Regions from separate parts of the Streptomyces sp. NPDC096193 genome, predicted to be linked through region 2. Evidence: riboswitches for the same ligand, from Rfam matches in the RefSeq annotation. Region 2 holds a riboswitch; each other region holds the start of a gene.
The links. A riboswitch is a leader RNA that binds a small molecule or an ion and turns the genes downstream of it on or off. The one in region 2 is predicted to bind cobalamin.

Region 1 (5,663 bases), on a different contig from region 2:
TCGCGGAGGTGGAAGACATCCGTCGCTGACACGGCGCGTACATCGGTCGGCAGCCCGGGGACGAGCCGGCTGCCGGACCGCAGCCCGGTAGCCGGCTATCTGTCACAGCCTCAGACGGGTTCCGGCGTCAGTCCGGCCGCCGACCGCGTGTCGGCCTGCCGGGCTCCGGATCCGGGGCACGGGCCCTCTCGACGGGCGCTGATGACTTGAGGCGTTACGCAAGCGTCTACCCCGCCGGCTCCCGGCGCGTCGCACCGCCGGGCAGGAGGGCGAGGGCCCCGATACACCAGGTCGCCCGGGGAACCGGAGAGCGCCTGTCGGCGAGTCGCTGCGCCCAACGGGTGCTTTCTCGCGCCCATAAGAGTGCCCACCCGGGCCGACGCCCCGCAATGGTGCGACGCATTAAGCATGAAAACGCATTATCAGAGGTTCAGGCGGCGTTGGGTGTTGCTCGCCGGCACAGTCCTTCTGGGGACCGCCTGCACGGCCGGCCCCTCGCCCGCAGACCCACCCGCCGCCCCCGTCCCGGGGGCCCCGAAACCCGCGTCCGTGTTGCCCGTCCCGAAAGCGCGGATGTCCGTCGGCGTGGCAGCGCTGGACGCCGACGACTGGGGCGTCGAGGTGTACGGCGACGGCTCCACGTACGACACCGCGAGCATCGTCAAGGTCAACATTCTCGCGGCGCTGCTGCTGAAGGTTCAGGACGAGGACCGGAAACTGACCATACGGGAGCACACGTACGCGACCGCGATGATCGAGCGCAGTGACAACGACTCGGCAGATGCTCTGTGGCGCAAGATCGGCCGCGCCGAGGGCCTGGACGCCGCGAACAAGCGCCTGGGCCTGACGTCGACCAAGGGTGGCAAGGGAATGCACTGGGGTCTCACCCAGACCACGGCGGAGGACCAGCTCATCCTGTTGCGGGCGGCGTTCTCGGTGGACTCGGCGACGCCTTCCTCCGGTACGCCCCCGGAGCTGAGCCAGCCCTCTCGTGCGTACATCCAGAGGCTGATGAACCGGACAGAGGCGGAACAGGACTGGGGCGTGTCGGCCGCGGCAGGCTCCGGCTGGGCTCTGAAGAACGGCTGGCTCCAGCGCACCAAGACCGGCTTGTGGGACATCAACAGCGTGGGACGCGTGACCATCGACGGACGCAGATATCTGATCGCCGTGCTCTCCGACGGCCATGCGTCGATGGAGTCCGGGATCGCGCTGGTCGAGAAGACGGCGAAGGAGGCGATCGCGACGGTACGGGGACGGTAGGTCCCAGGTGGTTCCATGACGCCGCGACGGCCGCACCTCGGCCCCAACAGGGGCCCAACCGGGCGCTGGTGGCCCGCCGTCACTTCGGACGGGCTGGATCCGGTCGGCCGGGGGCGTTGGCCAGTCTGCACCGGTCACCACCGACCTGACCCTGCTGCCACGTGTCGCCTATCGCGGGCAGGAGGTCACAGCGCCCCGGCTGCGCGGCCTGCTCGCACTGCTCGCCGGCGACCTCCGTACGGGCTGCAACACCGAGCGGCTCGTGGCGGGGCTGTGGCCGGCCGAGTTGCCGGAGCGGCCGGGAAAGGCGGTGCAGGTCCTCGTGTCCAGGGCGCGGGCGCAGCTGGGCGCCGCGTCCTGGCGAGCACACCGACCGGATATCGGCTCGCCCTGGCCGAGGATCAGGTCGACAGTTCCGCCCTGCTCTTGCATGCCGCCGCCGGTGCGGACCGGGCGAGGGCCGGGAGCGACGGCCTGGTGGTGACCCGCTCGGTGGAGCTACGTGCTCCCGGACCGGTCGAGCGGGCCGTCGGCAAGGTCGTTGAACGTGCCCTGCTCCTGGTGCCCCGCCGCCGCGATCCTGCCCAGCGTGCTGTTCAGCCCCTCCGTCCGGGCCGTTGCACCCGCGCACCGACTGGAAGCCGGCGGACTGCGTGAACTCTTTCGTCGACCCGTTCACCTGCTCCCTCAGCTACCCGAGCGTCTTGGTACTCCGGTGCCCTCGGCCTGAGCGCCCCCGGCGGCTCCATCGGTACGCCCGCACGCCGTGGATCGCCGTCCGGATGACGAGCGGTGGTGTCGGTGTGGCCCGCGGGGCTCTAGGCTGACGAGTGCAGCTGGTTCGCCGTGCCTGCCAGGTATGTGCGTCGCAAGAGGGAACCCGGTGGGAATCCGGGACTGCCCCGCAGCGGTGAGCGGGAACGACCGCCGTCATACGCACTGGGTCCGGTACGGGCCTGGGAAGCGACGGCCAGTAGGTGTCCGCCGGGAGATGTCCGGCAGGCGTGCCCGTGAGTCCGAAGACCTGCCCGCTGTCCGCGCACGACCGATCGTGCGCGGATATCCGGTGACCTCGAGGGCGGGTCGGCGTGCATACCGGCGGGCACGTGCGTCAGCGACGCACCACCTCCTCCGTCCGGTCTGTGCTCCCTTCGCCTTCACCCTCGCCGGGTGACAGGAAACTCGCGAAGGAGAGTTCAGTGACAGCGAAGCCCGCAGCCGCGGCAGCACGGTCCACCGTTCACGGATACCCCCGTCAGGGGCCGAACCGTGAACTGAAGAAAGCCATCGAGGGCTACTGGAAGGGCCGGGTCTCCGCAGCGGCCCTGGAAGAGACCGCCCGGGACCTGCGTCGTTCGAACTGGCAGCACCTGGCCGAGGCCGGGATCCACGAGGTCCCGACCGGTGATTTCTCGTACTACGACCACGTGCTCGACACCAGCGTGATGGTCGGCGCCCTGCCCTCGCGCCACCGCGCAGCCGTCGAGGCGGACGCCCTGGCCGGGTACTTCGCCATGGCGCGCGGCACCCAGGACATCGCCCCGCTCGAGATGACCAAGTGGTTCGACACCAACTACCACTATCTCGTCCCCGAACTGGGGCCCGGCACCGTCTTCACCGCCGACTCCACCAAGCAGGTCACCGAACTGAAGGAGGCACTGGCCCTCGGTCACACGGCCCGGCCGGTGCTGGTCGGCCCGATCACCTATCTTCTGCTGGCCAAGCCCGCCCCCGGCGTGGCGCCCGGTTTTGATCCCCTGACCCTGCTCGACCGGCTGCTGCCGGTGTACGCGGAGGTACTCGCCGACCTGCGCGCGGCCGGGGCCGACTGGGTGCAGCTGGACGAGCCCGCGCTGGTCCAGGACCGTACGCCCGCCGAACTGAACGCCGCTGAACGCGCCTACCGCGACCTCGGCACCCTCACCAACCGGCCCAAGCTGCTGGTGGCCTCGTACTTCGACCGGCTCGGCGAGGCACTGCCGGTGCTCGCCAAGGCTCCCGTGGACGGCCTGGCACTCGACTTCACCGATGCCGCAGGGGCGGACCTCGGCGCCCTGGCCGCAGTCGGCGGGCTGCCCGGCAAGCGCCTGGTCGCGGGCGTCGTCAACGGTCGCAACATCTGGATCAACGACTTCGAGAAGTCGCTGTCCATCCTCGGCACGCTGCTCGGCCTCGCCGACCGGGTCGACGTGGCCTCCTCCTGCTCGCTGCTGCACGTCCCGCTGGACAGTGCCGCGGAGCGCGACATCGACCCGCAGATCCACCGGTGGCTCGCCTTCGCCCGGCAGAAGACCTCCGAGATCGTCACCCTCGCGAGGGGCCTGGGTCAGGGGGCCGACACCATCGCGGCCGAACTCGCCGCCAACCGCGCCGACCTGACCTCCCGCGCCGGCTCCGCCCTCACCCGCGACCCGGCGGTGCGTGCCCGGGTGGCCGGGGTGACGGACGCCGACGGTCGCCGCTCGCAGCCGTACGCCGAACGTGCCGCGACCCAGCGTGCCCACCTCGGCCTGCCCCTGCTGCCCACTACCACGATCGGCTCGTTCCCGCAGACCACCGAACTGCGCACCGCGCGCGCCGACCTGCGGCGCGGACGGATCGACACGGCTGCCTACGAGGAGCGGATCAAGGCCGAGATCCAGGAGGTGATCGCCTTCCAGGAGAAGACCGGCATCGACGTCCTGGTCCACGGCGAGCCCGAACGCAACGACATGGTGCAGTACTTCGCCGAGCAGCTCACCGGCTACCTGGCCACCCGGCACGGCTGGGTCCAGTCCTACGGCACGCGATACGTCCGGCCGCCGATCCTCGCGGGTGACATCTCGCGCCCCGAGCCGATGACGGTTCAGTGGACCTCGTACGCCCAGTCCCTGACCAGCCGGCCGGTCAAGGGCATGCTCACGGGACCCGTCACCATGCTCGCCTGGTCCTTCGTCCGCGACGACCAGCCGCTCGGGGACACCGCGCGCCAGGTCGCTCTCGCCCTGCGCGACGAGGTGAACGACTTGGAGGCCGCCGGGAGTTCGGTGATCCAGGTCGACGAGCCGGCCCTGCGGGAGACCCTTCCGCTGCGCTCGGCCGGCCACGCGGACTACCTGGCCTGGGCCACGGAGTCCTTCCGTCTGGCCACCAGCGGCGTGCGGCCGGACACCCAGATCCACACGCATATGTGCTACGCCGAGTTCGGTGACATCGTGCAGGCCATCGACGACCTCGACGCCGATGTGATCAGCCTGGAAGCCGCCCGCTCGCACATGCAGGTGGCGCGTGAACTGGCCGGGCACGGCTACCCGCGGGAAGCCGGCCCTGGTGTGTACGACATCCACTCACCGCGCATCCCTGGTGTCGTCGAGGCGGCGGAACTGCTCCGCGAGGGCCTGGAAGCCATCCCGGCCGATCGCCTGTGGGTCAACCCCGACTGCGGCCTGAAGACGCGAGACTGGCCGGAGACCCGTGCGTCCCTCGAGAACCTCGTCGCCGCGGCACGTGTGGTGAGGTCGGAACTGCCCGCGTCCTGAGGCGGGGCAGGGTGGGGAGGGGCACATGCGCTCCTCGCCACCCTGCCGGTCCCGGCCCTCACTCCGCGATGAGCGCGACGAACTGCCAGGCCCATATGAGGTGGACCAGAACGCAGGTTCCCCAGGCGGTGTTTCCCCGGATCCCGTTCTTCCGCAACGCGACCCATCCGGCGGCCAGGAGCAGCGCGGAGGCCACGCACAGGGCCCAGGACAGGGCGAGCCACGCCGTGGACGGCTCGGTCAGCAGCCTGAGCAGCGCCAGTGGTGCCAGCGCCAGCAGAGGCAGCGCCCAGGTGCTTTCGGTGGCTCGGCGCGTGGTCTTGATGTCGGTCACAGGTCCCCCCGGACTCGTTTCCCCCGGTTGTTGTGCCGGGCCCCTCGTGGTCACGGAGGGTATCGGCCCGGCACCTGTCTGGTCAGGGCGCCGAGCACGCACGGGACTTTACCTTCGCACTGATCACTTGGCTACGGGCGCACGGCCCTGGGACAGGCGAGGTTGGCGTATCGCGGGCCGGGTTCTGCTGTTATACCGCCCATTGGGCGCTTTGCATGGTAGCCCTCCTGAGGGTTTCCTTCGCCATCGCGATGCCGGAGACCGTACGCGGCGGGCTCAGAAGCCGGACGTTGCGCACAGCGGAGACGGGCGGAGGGGGACGGCGTGGTGACCGATCACCGGCGTCCGTCATGGCCAACCTGGTCGTGAGCAACGTCCCGGTGCCGCAGACCGGTGTCGCGAGCGGCATGAACGCCAACTTCCGCACCATCGGCGCGGCCATCGGCGCGGCCGGATGGGCGACCGTCGTGACCAGCACGCTCCAGCCGAACGGACTTCCCCGGGAATCCGGCTGCACCGCGGGGTTCCTGGTGCTCATGGTTACGTCC
Region 2 (5,663 bases):
GTGCCCGGACCGAGGGTGCCGAGGACGACCCGCTCCAGACGGCGCACGAGCGTGTCGGCCGCGTGCGGCACGTCGTCGAGCACCTGGCCGACGATGGCGTGGATGCCGGGGCCGACGAGGCCGTATCTGCCGGGGCGGCGGGACGCCAGGCTGCGCGTGAGCGTGACCTGGCCGGCGGCCACGGCGTGCACGGTGAGCTTCGGCTCTCCGGGCAGCGGGCGGCCGGGCGGCGCCTTGAGCGCGGCGTCGCTGGCGTAGCGGCCGGCCGCGAACGCGGCCGCGCCGGCACCTATCAGAGTGGTGACGGCCGCTGCCGTCGCTGTAGCCGGGCGCACTGCTCCAGTGTCGGTACCGGCGGGCCGCCCTGCCAGTGGACGGACGCCACCGGTGTCAGCGGCCCTGGCCGTAGCCCCGCAGCCGCTCCTCGACCTCGGCCAGCTGGGCGCCGGAGAGCAGGGTGGGCGTGCGGCCGGGCACCGAGGAGGCGGTCAGCCAGAGCCGGCACATCCACTCCAGCTGGGCGGTGCGGTCGTACGCCTGATCGAGCGTGTCACCGTGGGCGACGGTGCCGTGGTTCTGGAGCAGACAGGCGGTGCGGTTTTCCAGGGCCGCCCGCATGCCGGCCGCCAGCTCGTCCGAGCCGTAGAGGGCGTAGGGGGCGACGCGTACGGGTCCCCCTAGCGCCGCCGTCATGTAGTGGATCGGCGGCAGCGTGGGGACGAGGGTGGAGACGGCCGTGGCGTGCACGGCGTGGGTGTGCACCACGGCCCTCGCCGAGGTGCCGCGGTAGACCTCCAGGTGCAGCGGCAGCTCACTGGTGGGCTTGAGGTCGCCGAGGACCTGACGGCCGTCGAGGTCGACGCCGACGGCGTCCTCGGGGGTGAGCCGGTCGTAGGGCACTCCGCTCGGGGTGACCAGGACGAGATCGCCGGCCCGTACCGAGACGTTGCCCGATGTACCCACGACCAGGCCTTCCGCCGCCGTCCTGCGGGCCGTGGCCACGAGGTCGCGCCATGCCCGGTCGATGGTCTCCTGCCGCTCCGCATCGGTCATGCGGCGATCCTGCCAGGCCGCCACGGAGGGCCGGGGAGGGGCGGTGACACAGATCACGGAATGGACGTTCGACGCCGTGGAGAGGCCTGATCGCGCCACCGAGTGAAAGCGGAGCAGCGGACCCGCACTTGGAGACACCGCAAAGCCTGCCCCAGTTCATCTTCCGTTCATCCAGGTTTCCTAGGTTCCACTGGCCACTGACGTCCATAGATTGCCTGGGTAAATGGAACACATCACGCTGCTGCTCGCGATCGTGATCGTGACGGCTCTCGTGTTCGATTTCACGAACGGTTTCCACGACACCGCCAACTCGATGGCGACGACCATTTCGACGGGAGCCCTGAAACCCAAGACCGCGGTGGCCATGTCCGCCGTGCTCAACCTCGTCGGCGCGTTCCTGTCCGTGGAGGTCGCCAAGACGATCTCCAGCGGCATCGTCACCGAGTCAGGCATCACCCCGGAAGTCATCTTCGCGGCGCTGGTCGGCGCCATCCTCTGGAATCTGCTCACCTGGCTGATCGGCCTGCCCTCCAGCTCCTCGCACGCCCTCATGGGCGGACTGGTCGGCGCCACGATCGCCTCGGTCGGCGTCAGCGGCGTCAACGGCGGCACCGTCGTCACCAAGGTGCTGATCCCCGCGATCGCGGCCCCCCTGGTCGCGGGCATCGCCGCCTACCTCGCCTCCCGGCTGACCTACCGGATCGGCCGGAACACCGACGAGAAGACCACCGCCAAGGGCTACCGCGCCGGTCAGATCGCCTCGGCGGGCCTCGTCTCGCTGGCCCACGGCACCAACGACGCCCAGAAGACGATGGGCATCATCACGCTGGCCCTGGTCGCCGGCGGCGTCCTCTCCCCCGGGTCCAACCCCCCGATGTGGGTCATCCTCTCCGCCGGTCTCGCGATCGCGCTCGGCACCTATCTGGGCGGCTGGCGCATCATCCGCACCATGGGCAAGGGCCTGACCGACCTCCAGCCGCAGCAGGGCTTCGCCGCCCAGACCAGCGCGGCGAGCGTCATCCTCGCCTCCTCCAATCTCGGCTTCTCGCTGTCGACCACGCACTCCTGCTCCGGCGCGGTGATGGGCGCGGGCCTCGGCCGCAAGGGCGGCGTGGTCCGCTGGTCCACCGCCACCCGGATGTTCGTCGCCTGGGGTCTGACCCTGCCGGCGGCCGCGCTGGTGGCGGCGGGCTCGGAGTTCGTCACCCGCCAGGGCGACTGGGGCGTGGCGGCCGTCGTGGTCTTCCTGATCGGCTCCTGCGCCGCGATCTGGCTGGTCTCCCGCCGCCAGGTGGTCGACCACACCAACGTCAACGACACGAGCGCGGACGGCGAGCCCGCGGGTGTCGTGACCGCCGCCATCGCGGCCGTCACCCCGCCGCCGGCCGGCACCCCGGCCCAGGACCTCCAGACGACCATCCCGGCTCCGGCCCCCGAATCCGAGCCGGCCCGCACGGCCGCGGTGTAAGGACAGAAACAGCATGAGCATCGACTGGGCAGCTCTCGGCTCCGTCTTCGGCGTGAGCCTCGTCGCCACCGTGGCCCTGGTGGGTCTGTTCACCCTGGGCGTGGTGGGTCTGAGCAAGCAGGAATCGGCGTCCGCGCAGGGAGGATCGGCGACCCTGGCACGCACGGGCGCCTATGTGTGCTTCGCGCTCTGCGCGGCAGCGGTGACCTACGGGATCTACCTCATCGTCAGCTGACGCCACAGCGTCATCACGCGCATCCCGTGCCGGGCCGGGCACCCTTTGGGGTGACCGGCCCGGCTTTCGGGTGTGGGGCTCAGCACACTGTCCCGTCGCAGGTCAAAGGCAAGTTGACGCAGTTCGGGCGGCGTGGTGGACTGCCGGGGCCATCTACGGCGGCAGCAGAGGAAGCCGGTGCGAATCCGGCGCGGTCCCGCCACTGTCACCGGGGAGCAGTCCCCGGAAGCCAGGAACTCTCACCGCCGTTCACGTCGAACCAGGGCGCGGACACCCTGAGTGAGGACATATCGCCATGCCCGGCTGCGGTTCCGTTCCTGCTGTGAGTACGGCCCTGAGTTCACGGTCGCACCGAGGCGAGATCCCGGTCTGAACCCATGCGTGCCGACCGAGTGTTCGTGTACGGCTCCACCGCCGGCCTCGCCTGCGACCTGCTTCTCGGTGATCCCCGCCGGGGGCATCCGGTCGCGGCTTTCGGGCGGGCCGCGGAGGCCGTCGAGCGTGCGTTGTGGCGTGACCACCGCGGCCGGGGTGCGCTGCACACCCTGCTGTGCGCCGGGGGTGCGGCCGCCGCCGCGGCCCTCGTCGCACGCGGCGCACGGGGCAGTTCCGCCGCGTCCGTCGCCCTGACCGCGGCCGCCACCTGGTCGGTCGTCGGCGGGACGTCGCTCGGGCGCGAGGCCCGGGCCATCGGCGGGGCGCTCGCCGCCGGCGATGTGGAACTCGCCCGCGAACGGCTGCCGCATCTGTGCGGCCGCGATCCGCAGAGCCTGGACGAGCAGCAGATCGCGCGGGCCGTCGTCGAGTCCGTCGCCGAGAACACCTCCGACGCCGTGGTCGGCGCCCTGGTGTGGGGTGCGGTGGCGGGCGTGCCGGGCCTGGTGGGCTTCCGGGCGGTCAACACCCTGGACGCGATGGTCGGGCATCTCTCGTCCCGCTACCGGAAGTTCGGGTGGGCCTCGGCACGGCTGGACGACGTGGCCGGCTGGCCCGGTGCGCGGCTGACGGCCGGGCTCGCGGCGCTCACGGGTGCGGACGGCCGGGGGGCCGTACGTGCCTGGCGCGCCGACGCGGGCCGGCACCCCAGCCCCAACGCCGGGCCCGTGGAGGCCGCGTTCGCCGGGGCGCTCGGTGTCCGGCTCGGCGGAACGCTCTCGTACGGCGGACGGGTCGAACACCGGCCGGTCCTCAACGCCGAAGGGCGCGCCGTGGAGTTCGGCGACATCGAACGTGCCGTGCGGCTCTCCCGGCGCGTCGGCTTTCTGACGCTGGCGGTCTGCGCCGCGGGCCGCGTCACGGGTCACGCACTGCGCGCCCGGCGCGCACGAAGGAGGCGGGGATGACCGGGCGCAGAGGCGGCGGGCTGCTGGTCGCGGGCACCACGTCCGACGCGGGCAAGAGCGTCGTCACGGCCGGCATCTGCCGGTGGCTCGTACGCCAGGGCGTGAAGGTCGCCCCCTTCAAGGGGCAGAACATGTCCCTCAATTCGTTCGTGACACGTGAGGGCGCGGAGATCGGCCGAGCGCAGGCGATGCAGGCCCAGGCCGCGCGGGTGGAGCCGAGCGCCCTCATGAACCCGGTCCTGCTGAAGCCGGGCAGCGACCGCTCCAGCCAGGTCGTGCTGATGGGCAAGCCGGTCGGGGAACTCAGCGCCCGCGGCTACCACGGCGGCCGGCAGGAAGCCCTCCTCGGCACCGTCGTGGACTGCCTGGAGGAGCTGCGGGGCACGTATGAAGCCGTGATCTGCGAGGGGGCGGGCAGTCCGGCCGAGATCAATCTGCGGCGTACGGACATCGTGAACATGGGTGTCGCGCGGGCCGCGCGGCTTCCGGTGCTGGTGGTCGGGGACATCGACCGCGGCGGGGTGTTCGCCTCCTTCTTCGGTACGACGGCGCTGCTGAGCGCGGCCGACCAGGAGCTGATCGCGGGCTACCTGGTGAACAAGTTCCGCGGGGACGTGTCCCTGCTGGAGCCCGGCCTCGACATGCTGCACGGCCTCACCGGACGGCGGACGTACGGCGTTCTGCCCTATGCGCACGGGCTCGGCATCGACGAGGAGGACGGGCTGCGCGTCTCGCTGCGCGGCACGGTGCGGGAGTCGGTGCTCGCCCCGCCCGTCGGGGAGGACGTGCTGCGGGTCGCGGTCTGCGCCGTACCGCTGATGTCCAACTTCACCGACGTGGACGCGCTGGCGGCCGAACCGGGCGTCGTCGTGCGGTTCGTGGACCGCGCGGAGGAACTCGCCGACGCCGATCTGGTGATCGTGCCGGGCACCCGGGGCACGGTCAGGGCGCTCGACTGGCTCGTACAGCGGGGGCTCGCGGACGCCCTCGTACGGCGGGCCGCCGAGGGCCGGCCGGTGCTGGGCATCTGCGGCGGCTTCCAGATGCTCGCCGAGCACATCGACGACGAGGTCGAATCGCGGGCCGGAGCCGTCGACGGGCTCGGACTGCTGCCCGTCCGGGTGCGGTTCGCGGCCGAGAAGACCCTCGCCCGCCCGGTCGGTGAGGCACTGGGCGAGCCGGTCGAGGGCTACGAGATCCACCACGGCGTCGCCGACGTCCTCGGCGGCGAGGCCTTCCTGGACGGCTGCCGGGTCGGCGCGGTCTGGGGCACCCACTGGCACGGCTCGCTGGAGAGCGACGGCTTCCGCCGCGCGTTCCTGCGCGAGGTGGCCCGGACGGCGGGCCGCCGCTTCGTCCCCGCACCGGACACCTGCTTCGCCGCGCTGCGCGAGGAACAGCTCGACCGCCTCGGCGATCTGATCGAGGAACACACGGACACGGGTGCGCTGCTCCAGCTCATCGAGTCGGGCGCACCGGCAGGACTTCCCTTCATCCCACCTGGAGCGCCATGAGCACCGAGACCACCGTGCTGTTGCTGTCCACCGCCGACACGGATCTGCTG
Region 3 (5,663 bases), on a different contig from region 2:
GCTGCAGCGCCACGATCCCGACCACCGGACCCGCCAGCTCGCCCACTGAGGCGCCGCCGAGCACGTTCGCCAGCAACCTCGCGATCAGCAGCCCCTGCCCGATGTAGGTGGCGGTGACGAGCAGAAGCAGGACGACCAGCCCGGCGACTTCGACCCGGGCGCGCCGCGAGAAGGACAGGAAAAGGCCAACCGCCGATCGCACGAAAGATCCTCTCCGCCCGAATGGGCCGGCACTATGGGACGCTCGGTCCCGGACGGAGGCTTATTGCAACCTCTTCGCAATAAGTAGTCCACCGGTGTGGCGCCGTCAAGGCTTTGAGGACATTAAACGAAATGGTTGTCATTCCATCTGGCCTGTCAACGGCCGCGCCGATGTACTCCGCCACACCGACGCGCTGCGCTCGGTCTACGTAGACGCCTTCTGCGCACCACCATGGAACGAGGGCCAGGAGAGGTCGGCTGAGTTCGCCGAGCGCCTCGCCCGTGACGCGCGGCGCCCCGGCTTCGCCGCAGCGCCGGCCTTCGTCGGCCGGGACGTGGTCGGCTTCGCCAGCGGGTGGACCACTCCCCCGCCCTTCCCGACGGAACCGCTGCTGCCCACAAGCGATCGGAAGTTGCAGCAGCCACATCACGGTGCGAGGCCACTCGCCGTACCAGACATTGGTGCCGTACAGCAGGGTGTGCCACACGCTCAGCACGTACACGACGATGACGGAGCAATGCAGCCAGCGCCAGGCGTTCGCACCGATGCGGTGACGGAAGTAGAACAGCAGGCCGAGCGGAACGGCCAGACAGAGGGCGCCCTGGCCGAGGGGGATGGCGATGCGGCCGGTGCCGGAGTCGTACCGGCCGGGCACGAACGCGTCGGCGAAGCCCGCCCGCAGCCATTCGACCCACGCCAGCCCGGCCTCATAGCGCACGAGTTCCGCCTCGAACATCAACGCCTGCGCGAACATCAGGGCCATCGTGGTCAGGCTCGTGGTGCGGTGCCAGCGCTCCAGGAGCTGCCGGGGAACCGGCAACCGGGCGGGACCCGGCCCCGACAGCAGTAGCCCGAGCCTGACCGTGCCCCACGCCCAGAGCAGGCCCGACCAGCCGAACGCCTAGCTGAGCAGGTACATCCAGTACATTCCGGGGCCGTCCATGAACGGCATGACCGCGACCGCCGAGGTCGCGTCGGGCAGCGGTGCCCGCAGGCCGGCACGCAGGACGACGCGGTTGGCCGGACTCCTGTCGCGGGCGGGCGGCGCCGTGGTGTCGTCGTCCCCCGGCGTCGTCCCTGACAGCATCCTGGGCCTTCCGGGGCACGGGATATTGATGGGCGGTGCGCGCGTGTGGTCGGAGGAACCAGTGTGACCGAGGTGGCCCGGTGATACCGAGGGCACCGACGCGTGGACCTGCCCGTACGCCGGCTCACCAGGACGGTGGCGGCGGTCGTCCAGGAATCGGGCGCAGGCTTCGACCTCTCCGTACGCGAGGTCGTCGCCATGGGCCGCACCCCCACACACACAAACAGCTGCTCGACGGCAACACCCCCGAGGACGCCGACCTGATCGAGTCGGCCCTCGACGCGGTCGATGCCACCGGCCTGGCCCACCGCCCCTTCGACCGGCTCTCCGGCGCGGAACGCCAACGCGTCCTCATCGCCCGTGCCCTCGCCCAGCAGCCGTCCCTCCTCGTCCTGGACGAACCGACCAACCACCTTGACGTCCGCCACCAGTTGAACGTCCTCGGCACCCTGCGTCAGCTGCCCGCGACCGTCGTGGTAGCCCTGCACGACCTCAACCTCGCCGCGTACTACTGCGACCGCCTGTACGTGCAGAGCGACGCCAAGGGCACCGCCTCGGGCCCGCCCGCCGACATCCTCACGCCCGAACTGCTCGCCGAGGTTGCGGCGTCACGAGCGAGGTCTCCATCCATCCGCGCACGGGCGCACCGCAGGTGACCTTCCTCCCCAGGGAGTGCCGCACCCCCACCTCGTGTGGCTGAACGCACAGAGGAGGGTCTGGCCGGGCGACGGCTCCTTCTGCGATGCTTCCGTCCGACAAGCGACGGCGGAACGAGGAAGCCGGTGAGATTCCGGCACGGTACCGCCACTGTGTAGGGGGAGCGACTCCACCCATGGCCACCGCCCCGTGCGGGGTGGGAAGGCCGGAGAAGCCGTGATCCCGAGTCAGGAGACTCACGCCGTCGCACCTCGATGTACGGGGCGGATTTCCCCAGGAGAGGCGGTGGCACTCGTGTGCCTGCGTATGTGCGGGGTCGGCCTGGCGCCGCCCTTGGCCCGTCCGGGCCTTCCTGTCCGGCTTGACGCAGGGGTTCGTTCCCCCAGGTCCTGACGGTCTCCTCCCTCAGCGGTTCCTTCCCCGTACGCCGCATCCGCGCGCCGGAACGCCGGTACGCGCTGCCCACGCACGCCACCAGGAGTCACCTTGTCCGTACGATCCGTCATGCCCGGGCGCCGTCAGGCCGCCGCGGCGGCCTTCCTCGCCGTCGCCCTCACACTCACCGCATGCGGTGGCGACGCCGGCACGACCACCAACACCCAGGCCCAGGCTCAGGGTGAGGGCTGCATCGCGGGCTTCGACCCGGCCAAGGACTACTTCCCGGTCAAGTCGACGGTGAAGCACGCCGAGAACTTCACGCTGCGGTACGAGAAGAGCTATCAGGTCCTCACCGTCAAGGAGCCCTTCCCCAAGGGCAAGCCCGAGTCGTACGTGCTGGTCAAGTGCGGTGCGCCGAAGCCGAAGCTGACGGGTGATCTGGCGTCCGCGCAGCAGGTCACCGTACCCGTCAAGAGCCTGTACTCCGCCTCGACGACCCACCTGCCGCTGCTGACCGAGACCGGCACCCTGGACGTGCTGACCGGTGTCGCGAGCGCCACGGCCATCTCGTCCGCCGAGGTGCTCGAGCGGGTGAAGGCGGGCAAGGTCACCGAGTACGCCAAGGACCACACCCTCGACGCCGAGGCGGTCATCGGCGCCAAGCCGGACGTACTCATGACCCAGGGCACCGACGACCCGCAGTACCCGAAGCTGCGTCAGGCGGGCGTCGCCGTGGTCGCCAACGCCGAGTGGCTGGAGGCCAGTCCGCTCGGGCGCGCCGAGTGGGTCAAGGCAATGGCCGCGCTCACCGGGGCGGAGAAGCGTGCCGGCGAGGTGTTCGAAGCCATCGAGGGCGACTACCGCAAGGTCGCCGAGAAGGGCGCGCAGGCGGCCAAGGCGGGCAAGCCCGTCGAGGTCCTGCCCGGCACGATGTACCAGGGCACGTGGTCCATGCCCGCCGGCGGAAGCTACGCCGCCCAGCTGATCAAGGACGCGGGCGGCACCTTCCCGTGGGCCGGCGAGGTGGGCACCGGTGGCCTCCAGCTGAACTTCGAGGCCGTGTACGCCAAGGGCGGCCAGGCCCTGATCTGGATCGCCGACCAGCAGTGGAAGTCCACCGCCGACGCCGTGAAGGCCGACAGCCGGTACGGGCAGTTGAAGGCCGTCTCCGGCGGAGCGGTGTGGACGAACCAGAAGGCGCTCGGTCCCGGCGGCGGCAACGACTACTTCGAGCGCGGCGTGCTGCGCCCGGACCTGGTCCTGGCAGACCTGTTCGCGCTGATGCACCCAGAGCAGGCGAAGTGGCACACCTTCACCTTCTACCAGCCGGTGCCCACGGCGTGACGACTCATCAGGCAAACACGTCGGCCCCGGTAGTCGACACCCCGCGGCCCGTGCGGCGGCGCCTCGTCGTCGTCCTCGCCCTGGCGGCCGGGACCGCCGTGCTGTTCGTCCTCGCCCTCGCGACCGGTTCCCATCCGGTGCCGGTCGCGGAGGTGGTGCGGGTCCTGTTCGGCGGCGCCGCCGAGGATCCGCGCTGGACGGTGATCGTCGAGCAGGTCCGGCTGCCGCGTGCGCTGACCGCCGCCGCCGTCGGCGCCGCGCTCGCGGTGGCCGGCGTACAGATGCAGACCCTGTTCCGCAACGCGCTGGCCGACCCGTTCTCCCTGGGCGTGAGTTCGGGCGCCAGCATGGGTGTCGCCGCCGTGGTCGTCGGCACGGGCGGGGTGGCCGGGAGCTTCACCGGAGACCTGGCCGGGCTGGGACGGGTGGGCATCGTGCTGGCCGCCTCGCTCGGCGCCGCCGCCGTACTCGCCCTCGTCCTCCTCCTGTCGCGATGGGTGCGGTCGGCCGTCACCCTCCTCGTCATCGGCGTCATGATCGGCTCGGCGGCCACCGCCGTGGTCGGCGTGATGCTCGTCTACGCCCGGCCCGAACGCGCCCAGCAGTTCGTCATGTGGGGCATGGGCAGCTTCGGCGCCACCACCTGGCCCGACCTCCAGGTCATGCTGCCCGTCATCGGCGCCGGACTGCTGACCGCCCTGCTGACCGCCAAACGCCTCAACGCCCTGCTGCTCGGGGAGGACTACGCCCGCACCATGGGCCTGAACGTACGGCGCAGCCGCGACCTGGCACTGTTCGGCACGGCTCTCCTCGCGGGCGCGGCCACCGCGTTCTGCGGGCCCATCGCCTTCCTCGGCCTGGCGGTCCCCCATCTGACGCGGGTGGCGCTGGGGACCTCGGACCACCGGGCGCTCGTCCCGGCTTCCATGCTCGCCGGGGCGTTCCTGGCGCTGGCGTGCGCGCTGCTGAGCCAGCCGCCCGGCACCGACTCCGTGCTGCCGCTGAACGCCATCACCTCGCTGTTCGGCGCCCCCGTCGTCATCGCGTTCCTGATCCGCAGCCGTCGCGGCGTACAAGGAGTGGCCTCGTGACCGACACCATGACCGAGCCCGCCACGGACACGACCGGCGGGCCGGTCCGCTCCGGCGGCCTGGTCGCACAAGGGCTCGCCGTCGGCTACCGCACCCGCGCGTCGCGACGCGGGCGTGGAGCTGAGCAGGCCGTGCTCGCGGGGCTCGACCTCGAAGCACGGGCCGGCGAACTGACCGTCCTGCTCGGCCCCAACGGCGCGGGCAAGTCCACGCTCCTGAGGACTCTGTGCGGACTGCTCCCGCCGCTCGACGGCCGGATCCGGATCGGCGGAATCGACCTGGTGCAGGCATCGCCGACCTCGCTCGCTCGGCAACTGGCGGTCGTCCTGACCGACCGGGTGGACCCCGGGCTGCTGTCCGTACGGGAACTGGCCGGGCTCGGCCGCCACCCGCACACCGGGTTCACCGGCCGCCTCACCGTGGTCGATCACGCTGTCGTCGAGTGGTCCCTGCGGGCAGTGGGCGCGGGGCATCTGGCGAACCGGCCGGCCGCCGAGCTCTCCGACGGAGAACGCCAACGCGTCCTGACCGCCCGCGCCCTCGCCCAGGAACCCGAGGTCGTCCTCCTCGACGAGCCGACCGCCTTCCTCGACGTCCCCTCACGGGTGGCGCTCACCGTGCTGCTGCGCGACCTCGCCCGGGACAAGGGCCTGACGGTCGTGGTCAGTACGCACGACCTGGAACTGGCCCTGCGGGTGGCCGACGCGGTCTGGCTGGTCGACCGTAACTCCCACGTCCACGCCGGTGCGCCCGAGGACCTGATCCGCAGCGGCGTGGTCGCCGCCGCCTTCGACGCCGACCACCTCGCCTTCGACCCGGCGTCCGGCACCTTCGGCCTGCGCCGCACCCCACACGCCCACGTGGCGGTGGACGCGCCGGCCGATGTGCTCCCCCTCATCGAACG

Region 1: linked by a shared signal. The riboswitch ahead of metE (5-methyltetrahydropteroyltriglutamate--homocysteine S-methyltransferase) and the one ahead of ABTX78_RS22880 (cobalamin biosynthesis protein) in region 2 are both predicted to bind cobalamin.
Region 3: linked by a shared signal. The riboswitch ahead of ABTX78_RS34865 (ABC transporter substrate-binding protein) and the one ahead of ABTX78_RS22880 (cobalamin biosynthesis protein) in region 2 are both predicted to bind cobalamin.

Annotation. Positions count from the first base shown of each region.
Region 1 covers NZ_JBEOSJ010000001.1:153,537-159,199, forward strand. The annotation lists gene ABTX78_RS00740 (serine hydrolase) at 586-1,263, shown strand; partial or broken gene ABTX78_RS00745 (AfsR/SARP family transcriptional regulator) at 1,361-1,728, shown strand; cobalamin riboswitch at 2,084-2,309, shown strand; gene metE (5-methyltetrahydropteroyltriglutamate--homocysteine S-methyltransferase) at 2,463-4,781, shown strand; gene ABTX78_RS00755 (hypothetical protein) at 4,840-5,115, opposite strand.
Region 2 covers NZ_JBEOSJ010000016.1:59,352-65,014, forward strand. The annotation lists gene ABTX78_RS22860 (alpha/beta hydrolase) at 1-335, opposite strand, end outside; gene ABTX78_RS22865 (class II aldolase/adducin family protein) at 391-1,053, opposite strand; gene ABTX78_RS22870 (inorganic phosphate transporter) at 1,277-2,521, shown strand; gene ABTX78_RS22875 (hypothetical protein) at 2,535-2,756, shown strand; cobalamin riboswitch at 2,876-3,014, shown strand; gene ABTX78_RS22880 (cobalamin biosynthesis protein) at 3,134-4,099, shown strand; gene ABTX78_RS22885 (cobyric acid synthase) at 4,096-5,613, shown strand; gene cobN (cobaltochelatase subunit CobN) at 5,610-5,663, shown strand, end outside.
Region 3 covers NZ_JBEOSJ010000045.1:14,346-20,008, forward strand. The annotation lists gene ABTX78_RS34850 (ABC transporter ATP-binding protein) at 1-202, opposite strand, end outside; partial or broken gene ABTX78_RS34855 (ferric reductase-like transmembrane domain-containing protein) at 603-1,289, opposite strand; partial or broken gene ABTX78_RS34860 (ABC transporter ATP-binding protein) at 1,378-1,989, shown strand; cobalamin riboswitch at 2,001-2,206, shown strand; gene ABTX78_RS34865 (ABC transporter substrate-binding protein) at 2,433-3,668, shown strand; gene ABTX78_RS34870 (FecCD family ABC transporter permease) at 3,719-4,759, shown strand; gene ABTX78_RS34875 (ABC transporter ATP-binding protein) at 4,756-5,663, shown strand, end outside.